Regions from separate parts of the Gorillibacterium terrae genome, predicted to be linked through region 2. Evidence: predicted binding sites of a transcription regulator. Region 2 holds the regulator's gene; each other region holds the start of a gene.

Region 1 (7,335 bases), 460 kb from region 2:
TCGGAGATGCAGTGGCGGACCTATTCGCTGCCCGAGCTTGGGCTGTCGCAGCTCACCAGCCGCAGCTCCCGCCGGATTGCCCTCTCCACCTCCGGCTCCTGGGCGGCGGCGGAATTCATTCCGATGGCTCTGCTTGAGAACCGGGAGACCGGTTCCTGCCTGTTCTGGCAGATCGACCACAACGGCTCGTGGGAGTGGGAGCTGTTCGACCAGTTTGACCATCTCTCACTGCTCATTAGCGGTCCCAACGAGCATGACCATCACTGGTTGAAGCAGCTTGCGCCAGGCGCCCGCTTCGAGTCGGTTCCGGTCGCTGTCGGCGCAGCGCTGGGCGGAGCGGAGGCCGCCGCAGCCGCCCTCACCCTCTACCGCAGACGGATCCGCCGTCCGAACGACGACAACCGCCGGCTGCAGATCATCTTCAACGACTACATGAACTGCCTCTGGGGCAATCCGACCACGGAGAAGCTGCTGCCTCTCATCGACGCCGCCGCCGAAGCCGGCTGCGAGTACTTCTGCATCGACGCCGGATGGTACTCCGCCGGCGAATGGTGGGACGGGGTCGGCGAATGGCTGCCCTCCTCCGAGCGCTTCCCGGAAGGGATCAAGTTCCTGATGGACCGCATTCGCAGCCGGGGCATGGTGCCCGGCCTGTGGCTGGAAATCGAGGTCATGGGCATTAACAGCCCGAAGGTCGCCGAGACCGACGACAGTTGGTTCTTCATGCGCCACGGCAAGCGGGTCAAGGACCGCAGCCGCTATCAGCTTGACTTCCGCAACCCCGCCGTGGTCGCGCATGCCGACGAGGTCATTCGCCGGCTGGTCGAGGATTACGGCGTCGGCTATATCAAGATGGACTATAACATCAATGCCGGCATCGGCACCGAGACGGATGCCGACAGCTTCGGCGACGGGCTCCTGCAGCACAACCGGGCCTATCTCGCCTGGCTGGACCGGCAATTCGCCCGCTACCCCGAGCTGGTGATCGAGAACTGCTCCAGCGGCGGCATGCGCATCGACTACGCCATGCTGAGCCGCTACAGTATCCAATCGACCAGCGATCAGGACGACTACGTGAAGTATGCCCAGATCGCGGCGACGGCCCCGGCCGCCCTTACGCCGGAGCAGGCGGCCGTCTGGTCTTACCCGCTGCGCGAAGGCGACGACGAAGAAGTGATCTTCAATATGGTGAACGCCCTGCTCCTGCGCGTTCACCAAAGCGGCCACCTGGCCGAGCTGAGCCCGCGCCGCAAGGAATTGGTGAAGGAAGCGCTCGACTATTACAAGCAGATTCGCGGTTTCATTCCCGAAGCGCTGCCCTTCTGGCCGCTCGGCCTGCCGACCGCCGAGGACGACTGGATGAGCCTCGGTCTGCGGCACGGCGACCGGAGGTTCCTGGCCGTCTGGCATATCGGCGGCCGCAGCCGCACCGTGCAACTGCCGCTGCCCGCCTTAACCGGGCAGGAGATCGAGGTCACGACCGGCTACCCGAGCGGCTCCCCCGTCCGTTGGAGCTGGAACCTCTCCGACGGTCTGCTCACCGTCGAGCTGCCCGAGCCGAAGACCGCTCGCCTGCTTGAAATCCGCGTCGTGGGTTAATCGGTAAGCCGCCCGGTTCCCTGCCGCTGTAAGCGGATCGGCGCCCGCCAATAAGCGGCGGCTCATGCTGCAAAAACCGCCTCTTTCGACTAAAGAGGCGGTTTCTCGTATAAGCGAACATAGCCCTCCCGGCCGGGAGGGCTTGTTGCGCGGATGCTTCCGCTCTTTTTTCCATTTCGGCTTCCGTTCCGCTTGCCGATTCCGACTTACCCGCCGACGATTTCCATTCCGTTTCCATTCGGGCTATTTCCATCCCGTTTTCGCTTCGGCTATTTCAAACCCCGTTTCCTTCCGCCGAACCTCAAGGAATTAAGCCTCCGCGCTCGCAGGCTCATGCGACACGAGCGCATACCGTTCCCACTTCCGGCTGCGCCAGCGGAAGAACATGATGACGGCCCGGGTCCATTCGTCGGCGGCGATGGCCAGCCAGACGCCGGCGAGCCCCATATCCAGCCGGAAGACGAGCAGGTACCCGAGCGGCAGACTCATCCCGACCATCGAGAGCATGCCGATCCACACGGGGTATTGGGCATCTCCGGTAGCGCGCAGGCAGTTGATGATCACGATGTTGATCGAGCGGCCGGTCTCGAGCACGAGGCTCAGCAAAAGGACGTTCATCCCCATCCGGATCACGTCGGCATCGCTGGTGAACAGCCGCATGAGCGGCTCCCGCAAAACGATGATCACCGCTACCATGAAGGAGGTCCCGGCGAAGCCGATCCGGGTGCTCTTCCACACGCGGCGGTAGGCATCGTCCTGACGCGCCGCCCCGACCTGACGGCCGACGATGATCGAGGTACCCATCGCCACTGCCGTGGCGAACATGTAGATGAATTGCGAGAGGTTCGAGGCGTATTGGCGAGCTGCCATCGCCTGATCGCCGAGGAAGGTCACATAGTAGAAGAACATCATCTGGCAGGACTGGTAGACGATCTGTTCCAGGGCGCAGGGCAGGCCGATCTTAACGATCTTGCCGACGCGCTGCCGGGACAGCTCCAGGTAATTCCTGAACCGGGGCTTCCATTCCATCACCCGGTAGAACAGCCAGAGGAAGACGGCCAGCGCCGCAACCCGGCTCGTCACCGTCGAGATCGCCGCTCCCTCTACGCCAAGCGCAGGCAGGCCCGCGTGGCCGAAGATCAGGACATAATTCAAGGCGAGGTGCAGGACATTCATCCCGACGGAAACGTACATCGATTCCTTGGTAAAGCCGTGGACGCGGATAACCGCGGACAAAGCGTTCATCACGGCCTGGAGGAAGATTCCGCCACCGACGATCAGCAAATAGCGGTCGGCCGCAACAAGGATGTCGCCCTCCAGGTTGAGCGCCCGCAGCAAGGGTCCGTGCAGCGCCAGGAACAGGACGCTCAGCACGACGCCGACGAGCAGATTGAGCGTCACCGCCAGCGCCGAGATGCGGCCGGCCTCCTCCTTGTCCCGGTAGCCCAAGTATTGGGCGACGACAACGGATGCTCCGTTGCCGACCACCTCCAACAGCAGGACGGAAATAAACAAGAATTGGTTGGCTCCGCCGACGCCGGAAACGGCTTTATCGGAGATCGCGCTCAGCATGAACGTATCCACCAAGCCGAGCAGCGTAAACAGGAACAACTCCAAAAAAATCGGCCAAGTCAGCCGAAACAGCTTGAAATCTTCGGTCTTCTCCATCGTGTACCCCCTGCTGCCTTCTGTATCTTAATCTGGTTTAAGGAAAACCAGAAGCATCGTATCATGGAAAGCGCTTAACAAGCTATCGCCATTCTGTGCACTCTTCTTATGAGATCTTGGTATCGCCGCGCCTGCCTTCGCCGGACAAAAAAGCAGCAGGCCCCGTCTTGCGGAGGCCTGCTGCTTGGTTGGCGATGCGAGTTAGGGAAAGCGTATCTTGCTTATCTCGGGCTGCTTACTTGGCTGCCGGCACCATTTTGCCGTAGAAGGCGTCGCGGTAGATCTGGGCCAGCTCGGTGACCAGCGGCATCTTCGGGTTGGCCGTGGTGCATTGGTCTTCGAAGGCGCGGTCGGCGAGATAATCGGCCTTGGCTTCGAAGTCCTTGGCGTTGATGCCGACCTGTTGGAACGATTCCTCGATGCCGAGCTTCTTGTTCAGGTTGCGGATGGCTTCGATCAGGCTGTTCACGCCTTCTTCCGTCGTGCTGGCCGGCAGGCCCAGGAAGCGGGCGATCTCGGCATAGCGCTGGTCGGCGATGAAGTGCGTGTATTTCGGGAAGGAAGCGAACTTGGTCGGCTTCTGGGCGTTGTACTTGATAACATACGGCATCAGGATGGCGTTGGTGCGGCCGTGGGAGGTGTGGAACTCGGCTCCCCACTTGTGCGCCAAGCTGTGGTTGATGCCCAAGAACGAGTTGGCGAAGGCCATGCCGGCGATGCAGGACGCGTTGTGCATGTGCTCACGGGCATCGGGGTCGGCCGTCAGGTACGACTTCTCGATGTTGTCGAATACCAGCTTGATGGCCTTGAGCGCCAGGCCGTCGGTGAAGTCGTTGGCCATGACCGAGACATACGCTTCGATGGCGTGGGTCAGGACGTCCATGCCGGTATCGGCGACGGCGACCTTCGGCAGCGAGTAGACGAACTCGGGATCGACGATCGCGACGTCCGGCGTCAGCTCGTAGTCGGCCAGCGGGTACTTCGTGTTGCCTTGGTTCTTGTCGGTGATGACCGCGAACGAGGTCACTTCCGAACCGGTGCCCGAGGTGGTCGGGATGGCCACGAACTGGGCCTTCTTGCCGAGGCGCGGGTATTTGTAGATCCGCTTGCGGATATCCATGAACTTCTGCTTCAGGGCGTGGAAGTCGGTGTCCGGGTATTCATAGAACAGCCACATGGCCTTCGCTGCGTCCATCGGCGAACCGCCGCCGAGGGCGATGATGCAGTCCGGCTGGAACCGGTTCATCATGTCGACGCCGCGGTCAACGGTCGTGGTCGACGGGTCCGGCTCCACATCGGAGAACACTTCGATGAAGACCGGGGTCTGCCGCTTGCGCAGGTAGTGCTCGACTTTTTCGACGTAGCCCAGCTTCACCATGATCGGGTCGGTGACGATCATGACGCGGGAGATGTCGGGCATTTTCGCCAGGTATTGGGTCGCGCCCTTCTCGAAGTAGACCTTCGAAGGAACCTTGAACCACTGCATGTTGACCGTGCGGAAGGCGACGCGTTTGACGTTGATCAGGTTGACGGCGGTGACGTTCGACGAGGTAGCGTTGCGGCCGTAGGAACCGCAGCCCAGCGTCAGCGACGGCAGGTTGGTGTTGTAGATGTCGCCGATGGCGCCCTGCGTCGACGGCGAGTTGACGATGATGCGGCCGGTCTGCAGGCGGTCGGAGAAGGCTTGGATGACGGCGTCGTCATGCGAGTGGATGACCGACGAGTGGCCCATGCCGCCGAAGGCGACGACTTCCGCCGCACGCTCGATGCCTTCCTGGGCGTTCTTCACGCGATAGGCGGCGAGGATCGGGCTCAGCTTCTCGGCAGAGAGCGGGAATTTCGGGCCGACGCCTGAGATTTCGGCGACCAGGATCTTCGTTCCGGCGGGGACGTTCAGTCCAGCCATTTCGGCGATCTTCGTGGCGGGCTGACCGACGATGACCGGGTTGACGGCGCAAGTTTCGACGTTCAGGGCCATGGCCGTCAGCTTCGGAATTTCGTCCTTGCTCAGGAAGTAGCAACCCTGGGCGATCATCATCCGCTTCACTTGCTCGTAGACCGGCTCTTCGATGATGACCGATTGCTCCGAGGCGCAGATCATGCCGTTGTCGAAGGTCTTCGAGAGGATCAGGTCGTTGACGGCCTGTTCCAGATAGGCGGTCTTGTCAATGAAGCAGGGCACGTTGCCGGGGCCGACGCCGAGTGCCGGTTTGCCGCAGCTGTAAGCGGCTTTGACCATGCCTGCGCCGCCCGTTGCGAGGATCAGCGCAATGCCGGGGTGGTTCATCAGCGTGTTCGTGGCTTCCATCGACGGCTTCTCGATCCACTGGATGCAGTGTTCGGGAGCGCCGTGCTTGACGGCGGCTTCGTAGAGGATTCGGGCGGCTTCCGAGGAGCACTTCTGCGCCGACGGGTGGAAGCCGAAGATGATCGGGTTGCGCGTCTTGATCGAGATCAGAGCCTTGAACATCGTCGTCGAGGTCGGGTTCGTTACCGGGGTAATTCCCATGACCACGCCGACCGGCTCGGCGATTTTCTGATAATTTTCATAGGGGTTCTCTTCGATGACGCCGACCGTCTTATCGTACTTGATGCTGTGGTAGACATATTCGGTCGAGAAGATGTTCTTCGTGATCTTGTCTTCGTAAACGCCGCGGCCGGTTTCTTCCACTGCCAGCTTCGCGAGGTACATATGCTGATCGAGGCCGGCGAGCGCCATTTCCTGAACGATCTTGTCGATTTGGTCCTGCGTCATGCTCATGAACGCTTCTTGGGCTTTCTTGGCATTCTCGACGAGCTTGTTGATCGTCTCCTGTACGGTTGCCGAATCCTTCAATTTCTTTTCTTCCACTGCCATGGAAATCCCTCCATTTAATGTAGTGAATAAATTCACATGATAGCCTAAATAAAAAACTTTGATCTTCCTTTAGGGCCGGTGCGGCGGGCTTGGCGGCTTGCGTGAAGCGCGTAGGCAAGTGCCCCAGGTTGGCGTTGCTGCTTTTTAAGCTTGCTTTTCTGAAAGGATGTGCAACTTCAGTCCCAGTAGGACTTTTTCCGTCCCATAAGCTTGCGTGAACTTAATGTCTTTCATGTGTTCAATATACTCCATTTCCAGCCGGATGACAAGGGGGTTTTGCGAAAAAAAGTGAAAAATCTCTCTTGAATACGCTTTCCTTCCCTTTCTCTTCCCCCTCGCACCATCGCCGGGACAATGAATACGGCTAGAATTCCCCGTACTGACGGGCTTTTTTTCATCGAAACGCGTTTCGGTGATCCGTTCTGGCAAAAGGAGTCCCGCGGATTCGTTGTGACCTATATCTCAGTGAAAGCCCCCTTGGAAGCCGCTCACTCCACCTCAACTCGGCAAAAATGAGCGAGATAGGTGAGGAGCGGCCTGGCCGCTGCCCGGCCGAAGCCGCAGCGCGAGGCTTCCCGCAGCTGTTTTCCGAGCGCGGCCAACTGCCGCACAGCCTCCGCATCCGGTTCTTCTCCCGCCGCGCCAAGCCGCTCTTCTACGCGGGCAAGCCCGATCCGGCAGACGCTGCACTGGCCGCAGGAATGCCTTCCCAGGTAGCGGTAGACCGAACGGAGCGCATCCAGCAGATTCTCATCGCTGCCGATCGCGGTCAGCACGGGCGCACCCATGCCTTCTCTCCAAGCTCGCAGCCCGGCCGCATTCAGCGGAACCTCCAATTGGTCGGGCCGCAGCAGACCGCCCGTGGGCCCGCCGAACTGGACCGCTTGAAGCTCGTCTCCTTCGGGCAGGCCGCCTCCCATCTGCTCGATCAGCTCCCGCAGGGTCATCGCCGCGGAAGCCTCGCAAAGGCGTGGCCGCAATAGACGACCGCTTAAAGCGAGCAGCACCGTCTCCTCTTCGGCGGACGGCTCCTCTGCCGCCGCCAGCCGGGACGATGCGGCGAAGGCCAGCCGAACGAGCGACTCGGGAGAGGCGATGCGGACGCGCAGTCCGCCTAAGACGCCGCAGCCGGAAGCGGCCGGATCGATCGGATCGATCGGATCGGCCGGGGCAGGCGCCGCCCGTCTTCCGCCGAGCGCTTCCAAGAGAGC
Region 2 (7,335 bases):
AAAAAAAGACGACGGGCTGTTTCAAGCCGTCGTCTTTTGTTTAATCATAGAAAGCAGGTTACGGAACTGTGCGCCCGACATGACCTCTTCCTTCACCAGGATGGCGAGGGATTGATGGAACACGTTGCGGTTGCGCTCCAGAATCTCGCGGGTATGCTCCGTGAGCTGGTTGATGATCCGGTTATTCTCCTTCATCAGTTCCTCTTGCGTGACCATCTCGCGGTCGACGATGCCGAGCGCGGTGAGTCCCGAATCCATCATCGTCTTCACCAGGTTAAGCACCTGTTCAAAATCGTTGCGCGAGCCGGTGCTGCGGTTGCCGTAAAACATTTCTTCCGCTACGGCGCCGCCGAGAGCGACCATGATCCGGTCCTCGAGCTCCTGCTTCGTATAGAGGTATTGATCCGCCTGCGGATTATGACGGACATAACCCAAAGCCTGGCCGCGCGGGCTGAGCGCAACCTGGGACACCGACCCCGGTTTGACCGCTTCGGCCATAATGGCATGCCCAAGTTCGTGCATGGCCACCCGCTCCCGCTCCTGCTTCGTGCTTTCGCGATCGGAGCGTTCCCCCATCAGCACTTTGTCCACCGCCGAGGAAAGATGGCGGTGCTCAATGACATCGCTGCCTTCTCTCATGGCGTAGACCGCCGCTTCATTCATCAAGCTTTCCAACTGGGCTCCGGAAAAATTATAAGATTCTTCCGCCACCTTGGCCAGATCGACATTCATGGCGATCGGCTTGTTTTTGGCATGGATATTCAGAATGTGCAGCCGTCCCTTCTTGTCGGGAAGGTCGACCTGAATCTGCCGGTCGAACCGTCCGGGACGCAGCAGCGCACTGTCCAGCATTTCCTTGCGGTTGGTAGCGGCCATGATGAGCACCCGCGGAGTTTCCGTGGTATGAATCCCGTCCATTTCGGTCAGGAGCTGGTTCAGCGTCTGATCGTATTCCCGATGCTGGCCGCCGTCCCGCTTGCCGCCGATCACGTCGATTTCGTCGATGAAGACGATCGCGCTGTCCTTGTTCTCTTTCTGCGCACGGGTACGGGCATCCTTGAACAGGTCGCGGACACGGCTCGCGCCGACGCCGACGTACATCTCCACAAATTCGCTGCCCGAGGCCGAGACGAACACGGAATTGGTATAGTGCGCCGCGGCCTTCGCCATCAGGGTCTTGCCGGTTCCCGGAGGCCCCTCGAGCAGAATGCCTTTCAGCGGGCGGATACCGAATTTCTTGATCTCATCGTGACGAATGAGAAAGTCCAGCGCTTCCTTCAATTCATTCTTCGCGCGGTCCTGGCCGCCGATATCTTCAAAGGTCAGATAAGACGGCGTCCGCGGCTTCGACTTGCGTTCCACCGCCGTGGCGATGGCTCCGCCCTTCGGGCGCGTGAACAGGAAGAAGGCCGCGACAAAAACGACGAGCGTCAGAAAAGGCACAATATTAACGCCGATGAAGGCCAGGAAGATTAACCCGGAGATCACGGCGCCGATGGCGATTTCTTTCCAGTATTTATTCATTCGGCCACACTCCCATGGATGCCGGAACCCGCGGCAGGATGATATATTTGCTGTTTTGACCGTCCGTCAACCGGATATAGACATTGACCTCGTCCATTTCCGTCATCGCTTGAAGCGAAGGAACCGATTTGGCTTGCTTATTCAACAACTCGGGGATATCCCCGTATTTTTTCGTATCCATCGCCTGGGCCACGCCGAACAGGGCATTCGACCACCAGTCGTCAATGGCGGCGGAGGACTGGCTCTGCACGTTGATTTGAATCTCGCGGCCCCCGACCAGCGAGGCTCCATCGGTCTTGATCGACTGATAGATCTGGCGGAGATTGGCGTCTTGGGACAGCTTTAAGGAAACAACGACTTGCTTATTGGAAAAAGTGGCGTCAACCTGCTCCACACCGGCATTTTTTTTGACGAGATCAGCCAGCGGATTCTCCATCGCATAACTGCGATACATAAACCATCCGCCAAAAAGAAGAGTTCCGGAGGTCAGCAGGGCGATAAGAATCGGCAATACTTTGAGCTTCATTAACGTCCGCCTTTCATTACTAGATTTTGATGCAACAAGCTGATAGACAATAGTATATCACATTTCGCTGCTTCGTGCGGGCAAAAATGAAAAAACACTGAAAAAATCCCCGGGAAATGACCCAGGGATTCTCAACCATGCTTATTGCAGACTGAGGAGCCACTTGTCGAGCAGCGCTCCGTCTTTAAACCGGTAAAAGTTGTAGTAGAGCTTTTTCTTGCCGTCTTCGCCCTTCATTCGGTAAAACGACTGCCAGGCGTAATCGCCGTTGAACATCGCCGGTACAATGCGCAGCAGCTCTACTCCCGGGCTATCCATGAGGGTCTGCTTGCGCACCCATTCCTTGGTGACCCCTGCATCGGCAAACTCGCTGTGCGTCTCATTGCCCGCCACCCACACCAGCATGCTCCGGCCCTCGCCGTCCGCGCCTTCCACGATCATCATCGGCGCATCGCCGACATACGAATCCACCCGGTCTACGGATTTCAAAGAGGTCTGGGCCATGGCCGTCTGCACGGCTGCATCCTCATCGCTCCAAATCTGCGATTGAATGGACAGATAAAACCGGTAGCCGACAAATGTCAAGACACCGAGAACGACCACCGCAATCAGCAGGATCTTCGTTCCGAGCCGCATTCCCGAACGCGATCCCCGCCGGCTCGACATCCGAATGGCCATCAGGCCCCCATCAGCTTCGCATAGCGTAGGCGAAACTCCGCTTTAATCTTCTCTTCGTCGAGCGTCACGCACTCGCCGTTCCGAACCAGCGCCCGCCCATCGACCCACACGTCCGTAACATCCTTGGCCGATGCGGAATAGACGACATGGGACAAGTAATTGGAGGCCGGCTCGAAATGCGGCTGATCGATATCGAGGGCGATGAAATCCGCCTTCTTGCCGGCTTGGAGCCGTCCTGTCTCGGGCAGCCATACGGACTCGGCCCCGGCCGCCGTCGCCATGCGGAAGGCTTCGAAGGCGGGAATGGCTGTGGGGTCGCCGCTCACTCCTTTATGAAGCAACGCGGCGAGACGCATCTCTTCGAACAGGTCGAGGTTGTTGTTGCTGGCGGAGCCGTCCGTGCCGAGCGATACCTTGACTCCGGCGTGCAGAAGCTCCGGTACGGGAGCGATGCCGCTCGCCAGCTTCAGGTTGCTGCCGGGATTATGCGACACCCGCACGTCATGGCGGGCCAGAATCGCGATCTCTTCCGCGTTCAGGTGAACGCCGTGGGCAACCAGGCAGGGGCGGTCGAATACGCCGAGCTTCTCCAGATGCTCGACCGGTCTTACCCCGTAGTCGCGGACATTCTGCTCCACTTCGCGCGCCGTCTCCGACATGTGGGTGTGGATCGGCAGATTCAGCTCGGCGGAGGCCTCGACGAAGCGGAGGATGTACTCCGGCGGACAGGTATACGGGGCATGCGGCGAGATCATCGTGGTGATCCGCCCGTTCGCCGCGCCGTTCCATTCCCGGGCAAAGCGGATCGCTTCCGCCAGCTTGGTCTCTTGGACGTCCGGCGGGCACAGCCCGATGACGCCGCGGGCGAGCACGCCGCGCATGCCGGACGCCTCCACCGCTTGAGCCACTTCATCCATATGATCGTACATGTCCACGAAGGCGGTGGTTCCGAATTTAAGCATTTCGACGATCGACAGAAGCGTGCCTGCCCGGACGTCCTCCGCCGTGAAGCGGGCTTCGTTCGGCCACATCTTCTCCTCCAGCCAGACCTGCAGCGCGAGATCGTCGCCGACTCCGCGAAGCAGCGACATCGCCGCGTGCCCGTGGGTATTGACGAGTCCGGGCATGAACAGCCGGCGGGTGCCGTCGACGATCTCGTCGAAGCCCTTCGCTTCTTCCTCCGGCGGGAGTGCAGCTCCCAGATAGACGATCCGGTCCCCCTCCACGACCATCGAACCCCGCAAGACAGGTTCTTGTTCATTTGCCGTCAAAAAAATTCCGTTCTTGATCCAAATGCGCTTCATCGCACCGATTCCTTTCACAGTTGAGGCTTCCTTCCCAATGTACAACGGGTTTCCGGCAAAAGCAAGGCGCCCGTCCGCTTCGAGGGTAAGCCAATGTGGCGCCGCTCATTGCTTTGTGCCGAATGTTTATGTTACTTTAACTGATAGATATCTCTTTACGGCTTGCCCGTACAGACCCGGTTAATCTCTATCCAAAAGGAGCAAAGGACACCATGTTTCAGAAGAAAAGCGACACGGACTTTTACGGACTCTTGCAAGAAGCGGCCGAGAACACGCTGGTGGCGGCCAACCTGTTCCGCGAGGCGATGAGCGGGGCCAAACCGCCCGTCACATATATCGATCAGTTGAAGGACCTGGAGCATAAGGGCGACAACATCACCCACATGATTTACCGCGGGCTCAACAAGGTATTCATCACGCCCCTCGACCGCGAGGACATCATGGACCTGGCCAACCGGATGGACGACGTCATCGACTATATCGAAGAGACCTCCGCCCGATTCGACTACCTGATCATCGAGAAGTCGGACGATTACATGCTGAAATTCGCCGAAGTCATCGTCGGCGCCTGCGAACACATCCTGGATGCGTTCAAGCTCCTGGCCAAGAAAAAATACAACCAGATCAGCGAGCATACGGTCATCATCAACAGCTACGAGAACGAAGGCGACCGGCTGCTGCGCGAAGGCATCCGCAAAATCTTCACTTCGCCGACCGACCCTTACAGCGATTTCAAGATCAAGGAGCTGTACGAGCGTCTGGAAAAAGCGACGGATGCCTGCGAAGGCGTCGCCAATATTCTCGACAGCATCATTCTCCGTTACGCTTAAGACAAGCGTTCCTCCACTTGAAAAGCATACGAATAAACGGGCTGTCCCTCCGGTTGTTCTCCGGATCGGGCAGCCCGTTTGGTTTGGGTTCGCGTAAGTCTGGCCGTTCGTCGGCCTTGGCGAGCCTACTCCAGATAATAAGCCAGGCTCTGCAGCTCGGTGGTAAAGTCGGCGTAATGCACGCGGACGCCTTCCTTCACCTTCAGAATCGCCGGAGCGAAGGACAGGATCGCTTCGACGCCGGCGTCGACGAGATCGTCGGCCACCTTCTGCGCCTCGGAGCCGGGCACGGTTACGATGCCGACCCGGATGTGCTGCGCCTTGACCGTGGCCACCATCTCCTCCATCGGCTGGACGGTGAGGTTGTTGATCGTCGTGCCCACAATCGAGGGCTGGGAATCGAACAGGGCGACGATGCGCATGTTGTCGTTCAAGTACGCGTTGTAGTTGCTGAGCGCCTTGCCCAAGTTGCCCGCGCCGACCAGAGCGACGGCGATGTCGCGGTCGAGCTTCAGGATGTGGCGGATTTTCTCGATCAGGTACTCGACATCGTAGCCGATGCCCTTCTTGCCGAAATCGCCGAAATAGGCGAGGTCCTTGCGAATCTGGGCCGGATTGAGATCAAGCCGCCGCCCCAAGTCTTGGGAGGAAACCGTCTGAACCCCGTTTCCCATCAGTTCGGTCAAGTAGCGCAGGTAAACGGGCAGGCGGCGTACCACCGCCTCCGATATTTTCTCCGTCGTCGTCTTCATGCCTCTTCTTCCCCTTCCATCCATTCGTGAATGCGCGGAACCACTTGGCCGACCGTCATATGCTCGATCTTCGGGCCCGGCAGCGAATACAAGAAATGCTTCCCATAATACGTCTCCAGAATTCTCGTGTCGTACACCATCACGATGCCCTTGTCGTTCGCCGTGCGCACCAGGCGGCCGAAGCCCTGCTTGAACCGGATAACCGCCTGCGGGACCGACAGCTTCATGAATGGATTCTGTCCCGCCTCCTTGAGCTTCTCGCTCTTCGCTTCAACCAAAGGATGGTTGGGCGGCTGGAAGGGCAGCCGAACGATCGCCAGGCAGCTCAGCGCTTCGCCGGGAATGTCGACCCCTTCCCAGAAGCTGCTCGTCCCGAGGAGAATGCTGGTTCCTCCTCCCTGGAACAGCTTCACCAGCTTGCTGCGGCTCGTGCTGTCGATGCCTTGGCCGAGTACCTGAATCCCCTCTCCGCCGAGCCGGTCCTTCAGCTCGCCGTGCACCTGCCGGAGCATCCGGTAAGAGGTGAACAGCACCAGCATCCGGCCGTTCATCGCCTTGGCAACCTCGGCGAGGGAATCGGTAAGGGCCGCGATGAATTCCGCCTCGCCCTTCACGCCCCGGAGAACGGGGAAATTCCGCGGGATGATCATCAGGGCTTGCTCCCGGTAACGGAACGGAGACGGCAGCAGAACAGTCCGCAGCCGATTCTCCGAGGCCGCCTTCTGCAAGCCAAGCTGCTCGGTTATATAATTGAACGTCTTGCCGACCGACAAGGTGGCCGAAGTGAGAATCACGCTGTCTTTGACCGAAAAGAGCGCATCCCGCAGCATGGCGCTGACGTCGATCGGTACGGCGAGCAGCTGCAGCGATTTGATCCGCTGCTGGGTCGTCCCTTCCATCCAGTAGACGAAACCGCTGTCGGACTGCTTCAGGAAGAAGCGCAGCGCATCCCGGTGCCGGTACAGCTCCTTGATGCCGCCCGCGATGTTGGTAACAAGCCCTTGCAGCTCCAACAGCTCCTCCTGATCCTTCATCTCGACGATCAGCTTATCCAGCGACTTGAGCACCGCCGTCATCCGGGCGTACAGCTCTTCCTCCCGGTCGAGCAGGGTTCCCCAGCCCGCCGGCTGGCGTCCCTCGGGGATGCGCAGCGTCAGCGGGCCTTCGCCGCCGTCTCCGCCCGAGAAGGCCAGCATCTCATAGAGGAGAGAAGCCAGCTCCTCCCAGCGTTCGCGGATATCGAGGAGCGCGGGCTGGGCCTCGTCGATCGCTTCGATCCACACGCCCGCTTTGTCCCGGGAGATGTCCTCGGCGTGCAGCAGCCGATTGCGAACGAAGGGGAGCTGGCCTCCTCGTCCGTCGCGGAACAGTTGCGTGACCGCGTTCACAAAGGAATACCAGGAAATTTCGGAGCCCAGGTGCTTGACCGCCACATCCTCGAAGTTGTGGGCTTCGTCGACGATCAGGTGCTTGTAGCCCGGCAGAATGCGATGCTCCGCTTTCATGTCGGTGAAGAGCAGCGAATGATTGGTGATGATCAGGTCCGCCTCGTTCGCTTCGTTGCGGGCCCGGTGGTAAAAGCACTTCTTAAACCAAGGGCAGTTCCGGTTCAGGCAGGAATCGGCGTCGCTCGAAACCGAACGCCAGAACTCCATGCTGCCGCGGCCGAAGTGAAGCTCCTCGTCCTCTCCCCGCTCCGATTCGGTCAGCCACGCTACCAT
Region 3 (7,335 bases), on a different contig from region 2:
ACACCTCCAAGTTTGTCCTCCACAGCTTACGACATGGATGAGGTTTCTTGAAGGTGTTTTGATTTGTCTCACGCTAGGGGGTCAGTTCCCTCCCGCAGGGGGAACGCACGGATGCTTTTTTGTCGCTTCGAACCGCGACCGGGCTTACCAGCTCATCGGCGCTCCGGTGTAATCCATATACAACGGCCCCTCGGGATCGTGTTCGGTTTCGATCAGCCGCAGGATGCCTTCCGCCGGAACCTCCGGCTCCAGCGCGGCGTCGAGGTTCTTCTCGCCGGACATGTACGAGCGCACCCAGCCGGGATGCAGGCACAGCACCTTCACGCCGAATTCCTTCAGGTGGAGCTGAAGAATCGCCGACTGCATGTTCAGCGCCGATTTGCTCATCGTGTAGCCGTACGTGTGCGTCCGCCAATTGCCGGAGACGCTTCCCGCCTCGGAGCCGATGTTGACGAGCTTCCGGCCTTCGCCCGCGAGCAGGAGCCGGATGACGGAATGCGTGACGCGCAGTGGACCGAGGGCGTTGACGCTGTATTCCTTCAGCATATACGGAAAGTTCAGGTCGTCGAGGATCGTGCTCTCCGGCTCGTTGTGGATGCCGGCGTTGTTGATCAAGACATCGAGCCGGTCCGTCCGCGAAGCGATGAACGCGGCGGCGGCGTTGACCGAGGCCTCGTCGGAGATATCGAGCGGCAGGACGGTCAGCCGCTCCGGCTCGCTTGCGGCAAGTTGGCCGAGCTCCGGCCAATCGGGCAAATAGCTGCCGGCGAACACGCGGTACCCCCGGTCGAGCAGCCCGCGGGTCAAGGCCAGTCCGAGGCCGCGGTCGGCTCCGGTCACATAGGCGATGGGCATGGTCATTCCTCCTGATAAAGCGGTTTCGTTCCTCTATTTCAGTGTAGCCGATTCCCGAGAATCGCACAAAGCCGAATTCAAATCTCCCGAACGCTTCTTCGACTGAAATGAGGCAAATGAGAATGATGTTCATCACTTCTATGGAAGGAAATCCCTGAGGAAGGGGCGGTTCCTTGATTGAAAGCGATTGCAAATTATGGCGAACCCTGCATGACGGAATCGGCTGTTCTCCGATCTGTTGAGGAATTTGGCAACCTCTGTTATATAGCAGTTTTGGGCGTTCGGAACGCTCTCCGAAGCCGCAAATAGAGGGTGGGCAAAAGGGAAAGGCCGCGCCGATTCCCGATAAGATGCCGCAGGCGGGGATAGGAAACAGCAGGCTCTTGACGAACGTCTTTTCGCCTTCGCCGGCTGAGCTTTCGGCGGCTGTTTCAAAAACGCCGCATCGTTGCTTCGCCGCAGACGGACCGTCGAAAAATAATTTTTTAATAGGGCTTGATTCTTTTCTAATTTTACCCGATCTTGTGAATTAGTTCACTTTAGCCGTGGATGATTTGAAGTACAATGGGGTACGAAAGACGGACTGTCACCGAATCTTCAAGGCTGCTGCGAGCTGGATGTCAGGGTTTCGGGGATGGATTCGTTTTTCGCCGCGCTGTCCTTTCACGCCGCGCGGCGCATCCGGAAAGGAGGAGCCACGCGTGGACGAACTGCTCGCCAAGCTGCACCGCACGAATTGCCTCACGAAAGACGAGATTGTCGAGCTTCTCGGCGGCCTGACTCCCGAAGGACGCAAGACCTTGTACCGGTTCGCCGACGAGACGCGGCAGGCGCACTACGGCAAGGACGTGTTCATGCGCGGCCTGATCGAATTCTCCAACATCTGCAAGCAGGATTGCCTGTACTGCGGGCTTCGCCGGTCGAACGGCGGCGTCGACCGCTACCGGCTGACGGAAGACGAGATTCTCGCCTGCACGGACGAAGGCTATGCGCTCGGCTACCGGTCGTTCGTTCTGCAGAGCGGCGAGGATTTCCGCTTTACGGAAGAAGTCCTGTCCGGCATCGTCCGCCGGATCAAGGAGCGCTATCCGGATGTCGCGATCACGCTGTCCGTCGGAGAGCGCAGCGAGGATTTCTACCGCGCCCTGCACGAAGCCGGCGCAGACCGCTACCTGCTGCGGCACGAGACGGCGTCGCGCAGCCTGTACGACTCGCTTCACCCCGGGATGTCCTACGACAACCGCATCGAATGCCTGCACACCCTGAAGCGGATCGGCTACCAGGTGGGCGCGGGCTTCATGGTCGGCTTGCCGGGACAGACGCCGGAGCACCTCGCGGAGGACCTTCTGTTCCTTCACGAGCTGCAGCCCGAGATGATCGGAATCGGCCCGTTCATCCCGCACAGCTCCACGCCGCTTGCCGGGGCAGCCGGAGGAACGGTCGAAGATACGCTTGTTATGGTAGCGCTTGCTCGCTTGTTCGTACCGGCCGCGATGCTGCCCGCCACCACGGCGATGGGCACGCTCGATCCGGTCGGCCGCGAGAAAGCTCTGAAGGCCGGAGCCAACGTGGTCATGCCGATTCTGTCGCCTCTCGCCGTGCGGGAGAAATACGCGCTTTACGAGAACAAGATTTGCACCGGAGACGAGTCGGCCCATTGCCGCCACTGCATCGAGATGCGCATCGTCGCTTCCGGCTACCGGATCAATCTCGGACGGGGCGATCACGTCGCCTTCCGCGAAGAGACCGATCCGGCCGTGAATTTCGCATGATTGCTTAAGTCCCCCTCCCCCTGCCGCCTATCCGGTACGACCGAGGATTTGAGCTTCATTGAATACAAAGGAGGAAACCAGATGTCTATTTTACCGAAGAAGAACTCGCTGGGCTTTTTCGAAATTCGCCTCGAATCCATCGGCGGACTCGGCGCCAACCTCGCGGGCAAGATGCTCGCCGAAACCGGCGCCATCGGCCTCGGGCTCAACGCGTCGAACTTCTCATCTTACGGTTCCGAGAAAAAAGGCACTCCCGTAAAGGCGTTCGTCCGCTTCTGCGATCCGGATGTCGAAATCCGCGACCACAGCCCGATCGAAGAACCGCATGTCGTCGGCGTGTTCCACGAAGCGCTGTACAAGAACGTCAACGTCATCAGCGGCCTGCCGGCGGACGGCGTCGTCCTCGTCAACACGACCCGCGATTTCGAAGAAGTCAAGAAGGACCTTGGCCTGCAATACGGCAAGCTCGCCATCGTCGACGCCATGGGCATCGCCGTCGAAGAGAAGACGAAGGTCAACACCTCCATGCTGGGCGCCCTGTTCCGGATCTGCGACTTCCTCGACCCGGAAGCGATGCGCAAGGTCATCCGCTCCACCTTCGAGAAGAAATATCCGCATCTCGTCGAGCCGAACATCCGGACTTTCGACCGCGGCTACAACGAAGTGAAGTTCATGACCTACGAAGTGCCGGCCGGAGCGGAAGCGAAGCCGTTCAAGCGCGCCCAGTCCACCTTGGGCTATGAAACCCAAGTGCCGGGCGGCGTCATTCTGGCCCAAGCCAACAGCACCATGAAGGACCTGAGCGGCTCCCGCCAAGGCTTCCTTCCCGAATTCAACGAAGAGAAATGCATCAGCTGCGCCAACTGCGACGCCGTCTGCCCCGACTACTGCTTCGTCTGGGAAACCGGAGAAGACAAGAAGGGCCGTCCGCAGCAGTTCCTCCGCGGCATCGACTATCAATACTGCAAAGGCTGCCTGAAGTGCGTGGAAGTTTGCCCGACCGATGCGCTCGCATCCCGTCGCGAAGAAGTGGGCTATGCCGAGCAGAACCGCGTCGCCCAGGTTTTTAATTAAGGTAAAGGGGAGGACATGAACCATGGCCGTTATTGAAGATAAATTGTCGGAAGTTAAGCCCGCGGAGCAGATTACCCACTTCGAATCCGGTAACGAAATGGCCGCTACGGCTGCCGCCCAGATCAACTATCACATCATGGGCTATTTCCCGATCACCCCGTCCACGGAAGTGGCTCAATACCTGGACCAGATGAAGACCCGCGGTCTTCACGACATCCAGCTGATCGCCGCCGACGGCGAGCATGGCTCCGCCGGGATTTGCTACGGCGCCGCCATGACGGGCGCCCGCGTCATCAACGCAACGAGCTCGCAGGGCTTCCTGTACATGCTCGAACAGCTGCCGACCCAATCCGGTACCCGCTTCCCGATGGTACTGAACCTGGTAACCCGCGCAATCAGCGGTCCGCTCGATATCCGCGGCGACCACTCCGACCTGTACTACGGCCTGAACATGGGCTGGGTCATCCTGACCGCCAGCACGCCGCAGGCCGTCTATGACATGAACATCATGGCGCTCAAGGTCGCCGAACACTCCGATGTCCGCCTGCCGGTCATCGTGGCCTACGACGGCTTCTTCACCTCGCACCAGAAGCGCAAGGTGCAGTATTTCAAGAGCAACAAGGTGGTTCAGGACTTCGTCGGTCCGAACCCGAACCACAACTACCCGAACATCGCAGACCCGTCGCATCCGATTACCGTCGGCGCGCACATGGGCGGCGACGATCTGGTCAACAACCACTATCAGCTCAGCCAGGCACTGGAAAAAGCAGGCGAAGTGTATGAGCAGGTCGCCCGCGAATACGCCCTGCTGTCCGGCCGCGAATACCCGACCCTCGACCTGTACCGCATGGAAGACGCCGAAGTGGCCGTATTCCTGCTGAACTCCGCCGGCGAATCGGCGAAGGACACGGTCGACGCCCTCCGCGCCAAAGGCGTGAAGGCCGGCCTCATCCGTCCGAACATCATCCGTCCGTTCCCGACCGACGCGATCCGCAAGGCCCTGAAGAACGTCAAGGCCGTCCTCGTCGGCGAACGCGCCGATTCTTACGGCGCCCAAGGCAGCAACCTGACGCATGAAATCCGCTCCGCGCTGAAGGTCGATCCGGAGAACAAGACGATCGTCCTGTCCCGCATCTTCGGTCTCGGCGGCAAGGACTTCTATGCCGACGACGCCGAAGCCTTCTTCGCAGCCGCCATCGACGCCGCCGAGAAGGGCTACGCCGAGAAGCCGTTCGATTACCACGGCCACTATCCGGGCGACAAGGCCAACACGCTCGTGTCGCAGCCGGTCATGGAGCCGCTGAAGACCGAACAGTACAAGACCGGCCTGATCAACGTTACCCAGGACGAAACGACCGGCCGCCTGAACGTCAAGCTGCCGCCGCTGCGCCAGCTGACCGTGAAGCCGCACCGTCTCGCTCCCGGCCATGGCGCCTGCCCGGGCTGCGGCGCTCTGTCCGCCATCGAGCTGTTCATGAAGGGCATCGAGGGCGACGTGGTCCTGCTGTTCCAGACGGGCTGCGCCTACGTCGTAACGGCCAGTTATCCGTACTCCTCGCACAAGCAGACCTTCGTGCACAACCTGTTCCAGAACGGCGCCGCTACGGTCGCCGGAGCCGTCGACGCCTTCTATGAACTGAAGCGCCGCGGTGAAATCCAGGTGTCCGACGACGTGACCTTCATCATGGTCTCCGGCGACGGCGGCATGGACATCGGCATGGGGGCGGCCGTCGGTACCGCTCTGCGCAACCACAAGATGATCATCCTCGAGTACGACAACGAAGGCTACATGAACACCGGCTCGCAGCTGTCCTATTCGACGCCGATCGGCCACATGACGAGCACTTCCGGCGTCGGCAAGGCCCAGAACGGCAAGAAGGGCCAGCACAAGGATACGGCCCAGATTCTCGCGGCCTGCAACATTCCGTACGTCTTCACCGCCACCGAATCCAACGCCCAGGACCTGCTGAAGAAAGCGGCCAAGGCGCAATGGTATGCCAACAATGTCGGCACGGCTTACGGCAAGCTTCTGTGCGCCTGCCCGCTGAACTGGAAATCGGAAGACCAGAAGGGCAACGATCTGGTCGGCGCCGCCGTCAACTCCTGCTTCTTCCCGCTGTATGAAATCGAGCAGGGCGTCACGACGATCACCTACAACCCGGAAGAGAAGGGCAAGCGGATTCCGGTTACCGAGTGGCTGAAGGGCATGGGCAAGACGAAGCACCTCCTGAAGGAAGAAAACGCCGAACTGCTGCATTCCTTCGAAACCGAAGTGGAACGCCGCTGGAGCCGTCTGAAAGCCAAGCACGAGAATCCGGAGCTGTAAGAAGCTTCCGTGAAGGTGCCGGGCCCGCCTCCTTGCCGCAGTATAGACAACGAGCGGGCCCTTTTTTCAAAAAACGATAGGTTCGACCGGAAGCGGGATTCGCGTCCCATCCGTTAAACGCATGTGGGTCCATGGAGGCCGGCAGTCTCGGCTGCCGGCCTTTCCCTTGCCCATTGATTATCATTCTCAGCGCTTGAGAGGAGAGTCCAAGATGGAATTGCAACAAACCGCCTGCTGCTGCGGCGGAACGGATGTACCCGACGAAAAGCTGGAAAAGGTCAAGGCCGCCATCGAGAGCTTCAAGGCCATGAAGGGCGCCCTTATCCCGGTTCTGCATGAAGTTCAGGACATCTACGGCTATCTGCCCGAGGATGTGCTTAAGGTGGTATCCACCGAGCTGAACATCCCGATGAGCGAAATCTTCGGAGTCGCTTCGTTCTATCATTTCTTTTCCCTGACGCCCAAGGGCGAAAACATCATCCGCGTCTGCATGGGAACGGCTTGCTACATCAAGGGAGCCCAAGGCCTGCTGGATCGGCTGAGCACGGAATTGAACGTAGCGGTTCAAGGGACGACCGCCGACAACAAGTTTACCCTGGAAGCCACCCGCTGCCTGGGCGCTTGCGGCCTTGCCCCGGTTCTGACGATCGGCGAGAAGGTTTACGGCCGTCTGACTCCGAACGACATTCCCAAGATTCTCAAAGAGTACAACTGATAAGCATGCACGAACGGTGCATTTTATACGGGAGGTATAGGCATGAAGCTGTTAACGGATCTTGAAGCCATTAAGACGCTCACCGAAGCGAAGCTGGCGAATCGGCAGATCACCGGCGTAGAAGCCGGCGCCGTCGATTATCGCTCGGTGATGGTCTGCGGAGGAACGGGCTGCACCTCGTCCGATTCCAACAAAATCATCGCGGCACTGAACAAGGAAATCGCGGGTCACGGCATCGAAGACAAGGTCGAAGTCGTCCGCACCGGCTGCTTCGGGCTTTGCGAGCTCGGCCCGGTCGTCATCGTCTATCCGGAAGGCGTCTTCTACAGCCGCGTCGAGGTCAAGGACATTCCGGATCTGGTCGAAGGCCACCTGCTGAACAACAAGCCGCTGGACCGCCTCGTCTATGAGAAGACCAAGGCCGACGGCAAAATCCACAATTTTGAGGAAACCGACTTCTTCCGTAAGCAGAAGCGCATTGCCCTGCGCAACTGCGGTGTCATCGACCCGGAAGTCATCGACGAGTACATCTCCCAGGACGGCTACAAGGCGCTCGGCAAGGTGCTCATGACGATGTCCCGTCAGCAGGTCAT
Region 4 (7,335 bases), on a different contig from region 2:
GGCGGACGTGGAAGGCTTTTTTCAATGCGCCCACCGGACGGGCGAACCGGATTATTTTCCGGAAAGGGTCTTGCCCGAGGCGGCAGCCGTCCGCTCGCGGTAGCGGTGGATCGGCGAGATGAGCCAATACGCGGTACCGACGAACAGGAATCCGCCGACGATATTGCCCAAGGTGACGTAGGACAAATTGTGAAACATGCCGGCGAGCGTAATATCGGCCGGATGGTTCAACAGCAGCGCGAGCGACAGGGTCGTCATGTTGGCGATGCTGTGCTCGAAGCCGGACGAGATGAAGGCGAAGAGGCACCAGAAGATCAGGATCAGCTTGGCCGATTCGCTCTTGGCCTTGTGCGAGGTCCAGATGGCGAGGCAGACCAGCCAGTTACAGAGGACGCCGCGGAAGAACAGCTCGGAGCCGGGCAGCGTCATTTTTTTATGGGCAAGCACCATCAGCTGATGATCCGGGGCGATTCCCTTGAACAACCCCGACCCATAGACCAGCGCCGCAAAAATGAACGCTCCGATGAAATTGCCAAGCCAGCACCACACCCAATTCTTCACCGTGTCCCAAACCGACGTCGCGCCGGAATAGGTGCTAATGGCAAACGCCATGTTGTTGCCGGTGAAGAGCTCCGCCCCGGCAAAGACGACCAACGTCAGCGCGACGCCGAAGGACAAGCCCATGATGAGGGCCGTGAACGGCGAGTGCACCGCATAGAGCGGGGCCGCCACGGAAAACATCAGGATGACGGCTACTCCAACGTAGGCTCCGGCCAGTCCCGAGGAAATCAGATAGCGCAGCGGGTGGCTGTCGAGAAATTTCTTCTTCTTGAGGGCGTACTCGATGATGTGTTCGTTGTCTTCGGTATACATCTCTTCATCTCCATCTTCTTGGCGGACATGCCGCTCTATTCGTCAGGCAGGCTGACCGGCCGCCTCCAGCAGCAGCCAGACCTGGCCTTCCTCCACGTTCACCGGATAGGTGCGAACGCGCCCCCCCGGAATCGACGTTTCGCCCGTGGTCAGGTTGATCTTCGTATCGTACAGCGGATCGTACAGAGAGTCGCCCGATACGATTCCCTCGGCCAGCGGTCCGCCGTTCGTCGCATTGCGGTCCTCCACGGCGCGGAAGCTGCCGTCGGCGAGCCGGAAGACGGCCACCGCTTGGCCTTCGGCCTCGATGGAGCGCCCGATCCGGGGCAGGAATTCTTCCACCGCTCCGATACGGACCGGCACTGCCGACTTCTCCGCCTGGCCCGGGAGGTACATGGCCTCCTTAAGTTGGGAGCTTGCCGTCACCTTGGACCACGGCTCGGCCGTGCGGGACAGGGCCAGCTCGATCCGGTCGGACAGCCGCTTGCGGTTCTCCGCGTCTTCAACCACATTCTTCTGCACCCAGTCGAGCCCCATCCGTTCGATCCAATCGGAGGTGCGCTCCAGGTATTTCGCCGTCTCGCGGTAGAGCTGGATGAAGGCGCCGGTCATCTCGACGAGCTCCTCGTCCGTCTTCACCTTGCAGAGCAGATCGGCAAGCCGCGCTTTGATACCACCGTTGCCGCCGACATAGAGCTCCCAGCCGCCGTCGTTGCCGACGATGCCGACGTCCTTGGTGCAGGACTCGGCGCAGTTGCGCGGGCAGCCGTTGACCGCCATCTTCAGCTTGGCCGGCATATCCAGCCGCTCGAATTTCTTCTCCAGGGCGACGCCCATGCCGATCGAGTCCTGGGTACCGAACCGGCAAAAGCGGTTGCCGACGCAGGTCTTCACCGTGCGCAGCGCCTTCGCGTAAGCATAGCCGGAAGGCATGTCGAGCTCTTCCCATACCGCCGGGAGGTCTTCCTTCTTCACACCGATCAGGTCGATCCGCTGACCGCCGGTCATCTTCACCATCTTCACCTGGTACTTGACCGCCACGTCGGCGATCCGCTTCAGGTCTTCGGCCGTGGTCACGCCGCCGTACATCCGGGGGACCACCGTGTAGGTGCCGTCCTTCTGAATGTTGGCGTGGTAGCGTTCGTTGACGAACCGGGAAGCCCGCTCTTCCTCGTGCTCCACCGGATGCAGCATGCCGAGGTAGTAGTTGAGGGCCGGGCGGCACTTGGAGCAGCCTTCCGGCTCCCGCCAGCCCAGCACGTTCATCACTTCGCGGCTGGTGGTGAGTCCCTTCTCCTCGATCGCGGCCACGATCTCGTCGCGGCTGAGGTCGGTGCAGCCGCAGATGCCGGTCTTGACGGCGCTCTGGTCGTACTCGTCGCCGAGCACGTAGGCAAGAATCTGCTCGACGACCGGGCGGCAGCCGCCGCAGGAGCTGGAGGCTCCGGTCACCTGCTTGACCTCATCGGCCGTCTTCAGGCCGTGCTCGCGGATCGCGCCGACGATCATGCCCTTGGTCACGCCTTTGCAGCCGCAGACGATCTCGTCGTCGGCCATCTCGGCCACGCCGCTGTCTGCCTGCACTGCCTGGCCGACCAGCTGGCCGTAGATGTCGTCGGTCATCTCGGCGCCGGTGCGAATCCACTTCTGCAGCTTGATCGAGTCGCTGACATCGCCGAACAGCACCGCGCCGACGATTTGGTTGCCGCGCAGCAGCACCTTCTTGTAGGTGCGCTTCCAGTCGTCCTGCTGCTTGATCGCCGTAAGTCCCGGGCCATCCATAAACTCTCCGGCCGAGAACACGTCGACGCCGGAAATCTTCAGCTTCGTCGACACCGTGGACCCGGTGTACGGCTCGGTCTCGATGCCGGCCAGGTGCTTCGCCAGCACGGCGCCCTGTTCAAACAGCGGCGCGACGAGGCCGTAGCAGACGCCGCGGTGCTCGTTGCATTCGCCGACGGCGTAGACGTCCGGCGCCGAAGTGCGCAGCAGGTCGTCGACGACGATGCCCCGGTTCACGGCGATTCCGCTCGCCTTGGCCAGCGCCGTGTTCGGCTTGATGCCGACCGCCATGACGACGAAGTCGGCGGCAAGCTCCGTGCCGTCCGAGAAGCGCAAGCCTTCGACGCGGCCGTCGCCGACGATCTCCGTCGTCTGCTTGCCGCAGGCGAAGTTGAGGCCCTGCTCCGTGAGCTCCGCCTGCAGCATGCCGGCGGCGACGGAATCGAGCTGCCGTTCCATCAGGTCCTGAACCAGATGGACGACGGTCACGTCCATGCCGAGCTTGGACAAGCCCTTCGCGGCCTCCAGGCCGAGCAGGCCACCGCCGATGACCGCCGCCTTCTTGTGCGTCGCCGCGGCGGCCAGCATCTTCTCGCAGTCGGCGATGTCGCGGAAGCCGACGACGCCTTCCTTGTCCGCTCCCGGAATCGGCAGCATGAACGGAAGGGAACCGGTCGCGAACACAAGCTTGTCGTAGCCGAGCGTGAGTCCGCTGTCGGTGCGGACGGTGCGGGCCGCCGGATCGACGGCTTCCACCCGGGTGCCGGTGTGAAGCGCGATGCCATTTTCCCGATACCATTCATACGGGTTCGTTACGATCTCTTCAATGGATTTGCTGCCTTCCAGCACATAGGAAAGCTGAATCCGGTTATAGTTCGGATAAGGCTCTTGGCCGATGATGGTGATGTCGTATACCGTCGGAGCCAGCTTGAGCAACTGTTCCATCATGCCGACGCCGGCCATGCCGTTACCGATCATGAGCAGCTTCGGCTTGGTGTTGTCCTTCATGCGGTCTCCTCGCTTTCGTTCTACCCTTGTTAGATAAATCACGTTTCTAAGTATAGGGGGAGACACAAGAAGCAGAAGTGAAATATATCACATAATTACAAAAATCACACCCGGTCCGAACCCAATCCGTGCTGAAATCGCTTAAAAAGAGAGGCCTGATCGTCAGGCCCCTCCATGATCTTCCTCACATTTTACAGGAGCAAGCCGGACAACGGTGCGGAAAGCCGCTTCCCGGCCTCCGGCTCACAGGTCCTGCGTCGTGGCGTTCAGCGTCTCGGCCGTCGTCGCCACGCGGTAGGAGGCTTGGCCGATCTCCTCGATGATGCCGACAAGCGTGTTCATGTCCTTCTTGACGCTGGCAGCGGAGACGAGGCTGGAGTCCATCGAGCGGACGATATCGGCAAACGCCTGCTCCGTGCGAAGGGCTTCGGCTTCCCCGGCGGACACGAGCTCGCGGGTATCCTCGATCGCCTGCACCACGCTTGCGGTGAACGTCGAAGCTTGACCCACCAGCTCGGCGATCTGCCGAACCGCCTGCCGCGTGTCGTCGGACAGCTTCTGCACCTCGCCGGCCACCACGGCAAAGCCGCGGCCGTGCTCGCCGGCCCGGGCCGCCTCAATGGAGGCGTTCAGCGACAGCAGCTTGGTCTGTTCGGCAATGTCCCGGACGATCAGGACGATGTTGTGAATCTGGGCGGAGGACCGGTTGAGCTGCTGAACCGTCTCTTCCATATGGTCCGCGCTCTTGCGAATGGAGGCGATGCGCGCACCGAGCGCCTGTAAATCCTCTTGGCCGGTTGCCGCCAGCCCGCGGCTGTCCTGGGATTGGTCGACGCTCGCCGACAGGGAGCGGTTGACCTCGCTGCTGGTGGAGACGAGCTCTTCGACGGAGGCGCTGGTTTGTTCCGTGAGAGCGGCGAGCTCGGAGCTGATGAGGGCGAGATTGCGCTTCAATTCTTCCTTGACCTTCTCGTATTGCGATTCGCGTTCCTGGATATGCTCCTTCTCATAGGCATCCAGCACGACCTGCTGCTCGAAATTGAACATCTTGGCGATCGTCGCCATCGCCACATCCCGATCCGCCGAGGTCCTCAGTTCCTGTGCCAGATGCTCGAGGAATGACGCTTGCAGCTTTTCGAACGCAGCCATGTACCATTTCGGTTCCAATCCGATCTTGTTGTGCATGACCGCAATGCGAATCCGCTTCTCCATGAACGTAGGGTCGATCCGGCCGTCCAGGATCTCCATGAGATGCCGCCTCATCGTGCCCTTCAGCCGTTCGACGGAGCTGTGGAGGTAGATGATCGCCTTCAGCTTCGACACCTTGACGAGCGAATCGTAATAGTCGTCGACCACCGCTTGCAGGTGGGGCTCCATCAGCGGCTTGATGGTTCTCAGCACCGCCATGTCCTGCTCCGTCAGCTTGATCATCTCGAGCCGTTCCTTCACGTCTCCGTCGAGTCCGGGATCGATGCTTCCCTCGGCGCGCCCGCCGCCGTCGAAAAGGGAGGTTGCCGTTCCGGTCCGTCCGGGCGACAATTTGCGCAGAAGCTCTTGTGCCATCTGCTTGATCGGTTTGCCCATTTGCTCATTCCTCCATCGTGAACCGATATTCCCCTATCCAAGTTACGCGTTCCCATCGCGTTCCGCGTTAGCGCCGGGCCGTACCCTTTCGAAGGTTCAAATACGAAATATTCTCCGTTCCTTGATGGATTCCTGCCTGAATGTGTCAATTAATCGACAAATTTCGAGTATTTTCTTCTTCGTTTTTTTCTCCGGCCGCTTCCTGCCCCCGAAACTTTTGACTTGGCTTTGGCGTCTATAAGGAAGCGGCCGATCAGGAAGGGTTTACCACCTAGCGAATCGGCCCGCCCACTGCAACCGCCTTGCGGGAAGGAGTTCCTCATGAGTCCATTCACCAAAAAAGCCGTCGCCGGTCTGTGCGCCCTGCTGCTGCTCTTCGCCGGCGCCTTTCTCCTCAAATCGGCTGCCGCCTCCCGGGACGCCGAGCCCGGTCCGGCTGCCCCGACCTCCGCGCCCCGGCCGGTCCAAGCTGCGTCTCCGCGGGAACAGGAAGCCCAAGTCGTTGTGTCCATGCCGCAGATGACGGCAGCGCCCGCAGCGTCCGCCGTATTCGCCTCCGGGACGGGCAAGCCGGGCCCCGTCAAAAGCGCAACCCCCATCCATTACACGAACAAGGTCGCCGTGCTCATGTACCACGATTTCAAGGAAGACCCGAAGGCCAAATCCGTTTCGGCCAAGGTGTTCGCCGAGCAGCTCGGCACCTTGAAGGCGAACGGCTTTCAGTTCATCTCGATGGAGCAGTTCAAGGCGTTCAAGCTGAACCGCGGCCAGGTTCCGGCCAACGCCGTGCTCGTCACCTTCGACGACGGCTACGAGGACTTCTATACCGTGGCTTATCCGTATCTGCTGAAGAATAAGATTCCCGCCACCAACTTCATCATCGTCCGGTCCACGGACACGGGAAACCCCGGCGGCAATCCGCATCTGACCTGGGACCAAATGCGGGAAATGGCGAAGAACGGCATGAGCTTCTACAGCCATACGTATAACCAGCATTTCTATATTCCCGGTTCCGGGCCGGCGCTCACGAGCCGCTATCCCGCCGAGAAAGGCAAGCCGGCCGAAACGGCCGAACACTATCGCAAGCGGATCAAGGACGACCTGGCTCTCGCGGATAAGCGAATTCACGATGAGCTGGCTACTCCGACCGACGTATTCTGCTATCCGTACGGAGCGAACAACCACGACCTCCGTGCTACCTCCATCGCCCTCGGGCACAAGCTGGATGTCACGATCTCGCCGGGACTGAATGGTTCGGATGGCCGGACGGTCTACCGGATCAACGCCGGCTACAAAAGCATCAGCGGCAAGACCCTGATGCAGACGATCGTCAAGTATGCGAAGTGATGCTATCGTCAGCATAACGAGAACAGGCTGTCCCCGGTCAGGTCGATTGACCGTCGGGGGCAGCCTGTTCTGGCTTATGGGTTGGGCAAGGGGTTACCGCATAGCGGTCGTTCTCCCCGGCTTCCAATCCTTGAAGGCTTGCTGATAGGAATCCGGCAGCGTAAATACGCCCAGGGTGAGATTCAGCGAATAAGCCGGCAGCCCCTCCCGCCAATGGGGAAGCTTGACTAGCAGGGAAGAGAGATCGCCCTCCCCCTCTTGGACCTCCAGCTTCGCTAAGGCGAACTGGCTTACGGAGTACAGGGTGGCGGAATCGGCCAGGCTTTGCAGAAAGCCTTCCAAAGAGGCCAAATCGCCGTAAACCGTGGCTTGAAACCGGTGCGGCACTAGAGTTCCCGGGGCCGCTTGCGCCGCCGGGGAATCGGTTCCCGCGCCCGCGGTGCCACTGCCGGTATCGGCAGAACCGGCGGAAGCGGCAGAGTTGGCGGAACCCGCGGCTGTGCCGGTCGCTGCGGCTTGGGTCTGTCCCGCGTCCTGCGACAGCTTGACGAAGATCACCTCGGCCCGATCGGACAGCTGCATCAGCTCGCCCGTGATGGCCGAGAGCTGCAGCTTAAGCGGAAGCGCCGTCAGCAGGTGACCAATCTGTTGGTCGGTGGCCTGTTCGACCACCGGCTTAGCGGCCAATGCCTGCTGTTCGGCTTCCTTCGCCCGCACCTGCTCCGCCGTCGACCGGTGCTC

What was found. Region 2 encodes Rex, which represses fermentation and respiration genes when NADH is low (regulators of the CRP and FNR family bind a similar motif). Its sites were predicted from a motif close to TTGTGAAATATTTCACAA; they were not measured.
Region 1: adhE (bifunctional acetaldehyde-CoA/alcohol dehydrogenase) is a predicted target of Rex. The motif match lies at 6,145-6,162, and genes of this name have one in related genera.
Region 3: hydE ([FeFe] hydrogenase H-cluster radical SAM maturase HydE) is a predicted target of Rex. The motif match lies at 1,378-1,395, and genes of this name have one in related genera.
Region 4: nirB (nitrite reductase large subunit NirB) is a predicted target of Rex. The motif match lies at 3,739-3,756, and genes of this name have one in related genera.

Annotation. Positions count from the first base shown of each region.
Region 1 is NZ_JBPPGI010000002.1:82,501-89,835, reverse strand. It holds gene ACSEXS_RS10580 (glycoside hydrolase family 36 protein) at 1-1,599, shown strand, start outside; gene ACSEXS_RS10575 (MATE family efflux transporter) at 1,909-3,267, opposite strand; gene adhE (bifunctional acetaldehyde-CoA/alcohol dehydrogenase) at 3,503-6,124, opposite strand; gene ACSEXS_RS10565 ((2Fe-2S) ferredoxin domain-containing protein) at 6,613-7,335, opposite strand, start outside.
Region 2 is NZ_JBPPGI010000002.1:541,061-548,395, reverse strand. It holds gene ACSEXS_RS12575 (AAA family ATPase) at 22-1,524, opposite strand; gene ACSEXS_RS12570 (hypothetical protein) at 1,517-2,050, opposite strand; gene ACSEXS_RS12565 (cell wall elongation regulator TseB-like domain-containing protein) at 2,192-2,728, opposite strand; gene ACSEXS_RS12560 (amidohydrolase) at 2,728-4,032, opposite strand; gene ACSEXS_RS12555 (DUF47 domain-containing protein) at 4,245-4,862, shown strand; gene ACSEXS_RS12550 (redox-sensing transcriptional repressor Rex) at 4,988-5,614, opposite strand; gene dinG (ATP-dependent DNA helicase DinG) at 5,611-7,335, opposite strand, start outside.
Region 3 is NZ_JBPPGI010000005.1:37-7,371, forward strand. It holds gene ACSEXS_RS16950 (SDR family NAD(P)-dependent oxidoreductase) at 145-855, opposite strand; gene hydE ([FeFe] hydrogenase H-cluster radical SAM maturase HydE) at 1,557-2,627, shown strand; gene ACSEXS_RS16960 (2-oxoacid:acceptor oxidoreductase family protein) at 2,709-3,701, shown strand; gene ACSEXS_RS16965 (thiamine pyrophosphate-dependent enzyme) at 3,724-6,027, shown strand; gene nuoE (NADH-quinone oxidoreductase subunit NuoE) at 6,239-6,742, shown strand; gene nuoF (NADH-quinone oxidoreductase subunit NuoF) at 6,785-7,335, shown strand, end outside.
Region 4 is NZ_JBPPGI010000005.1:64,600-71,934, reverse strand. It holds gene ACSEXS_RS17255 (formate/nitrite transporter family protein) at 52-873, opposite strand; gene nirB (nitrite reductase large subunit NirB) at 916-3,663, opposite strand; gene ACSEXS_RS17245 (protoglobin domain-containing protein) at 3,907-5,247, opposite strand; gene ACSEXS_RS17240 (polysaccharide deacetylase family protein) at 5,569-6,594, shown strand; gene ACSEXS_RS17235 (hypothetical protein) at 6,688-7,335, opposite strand, start outside.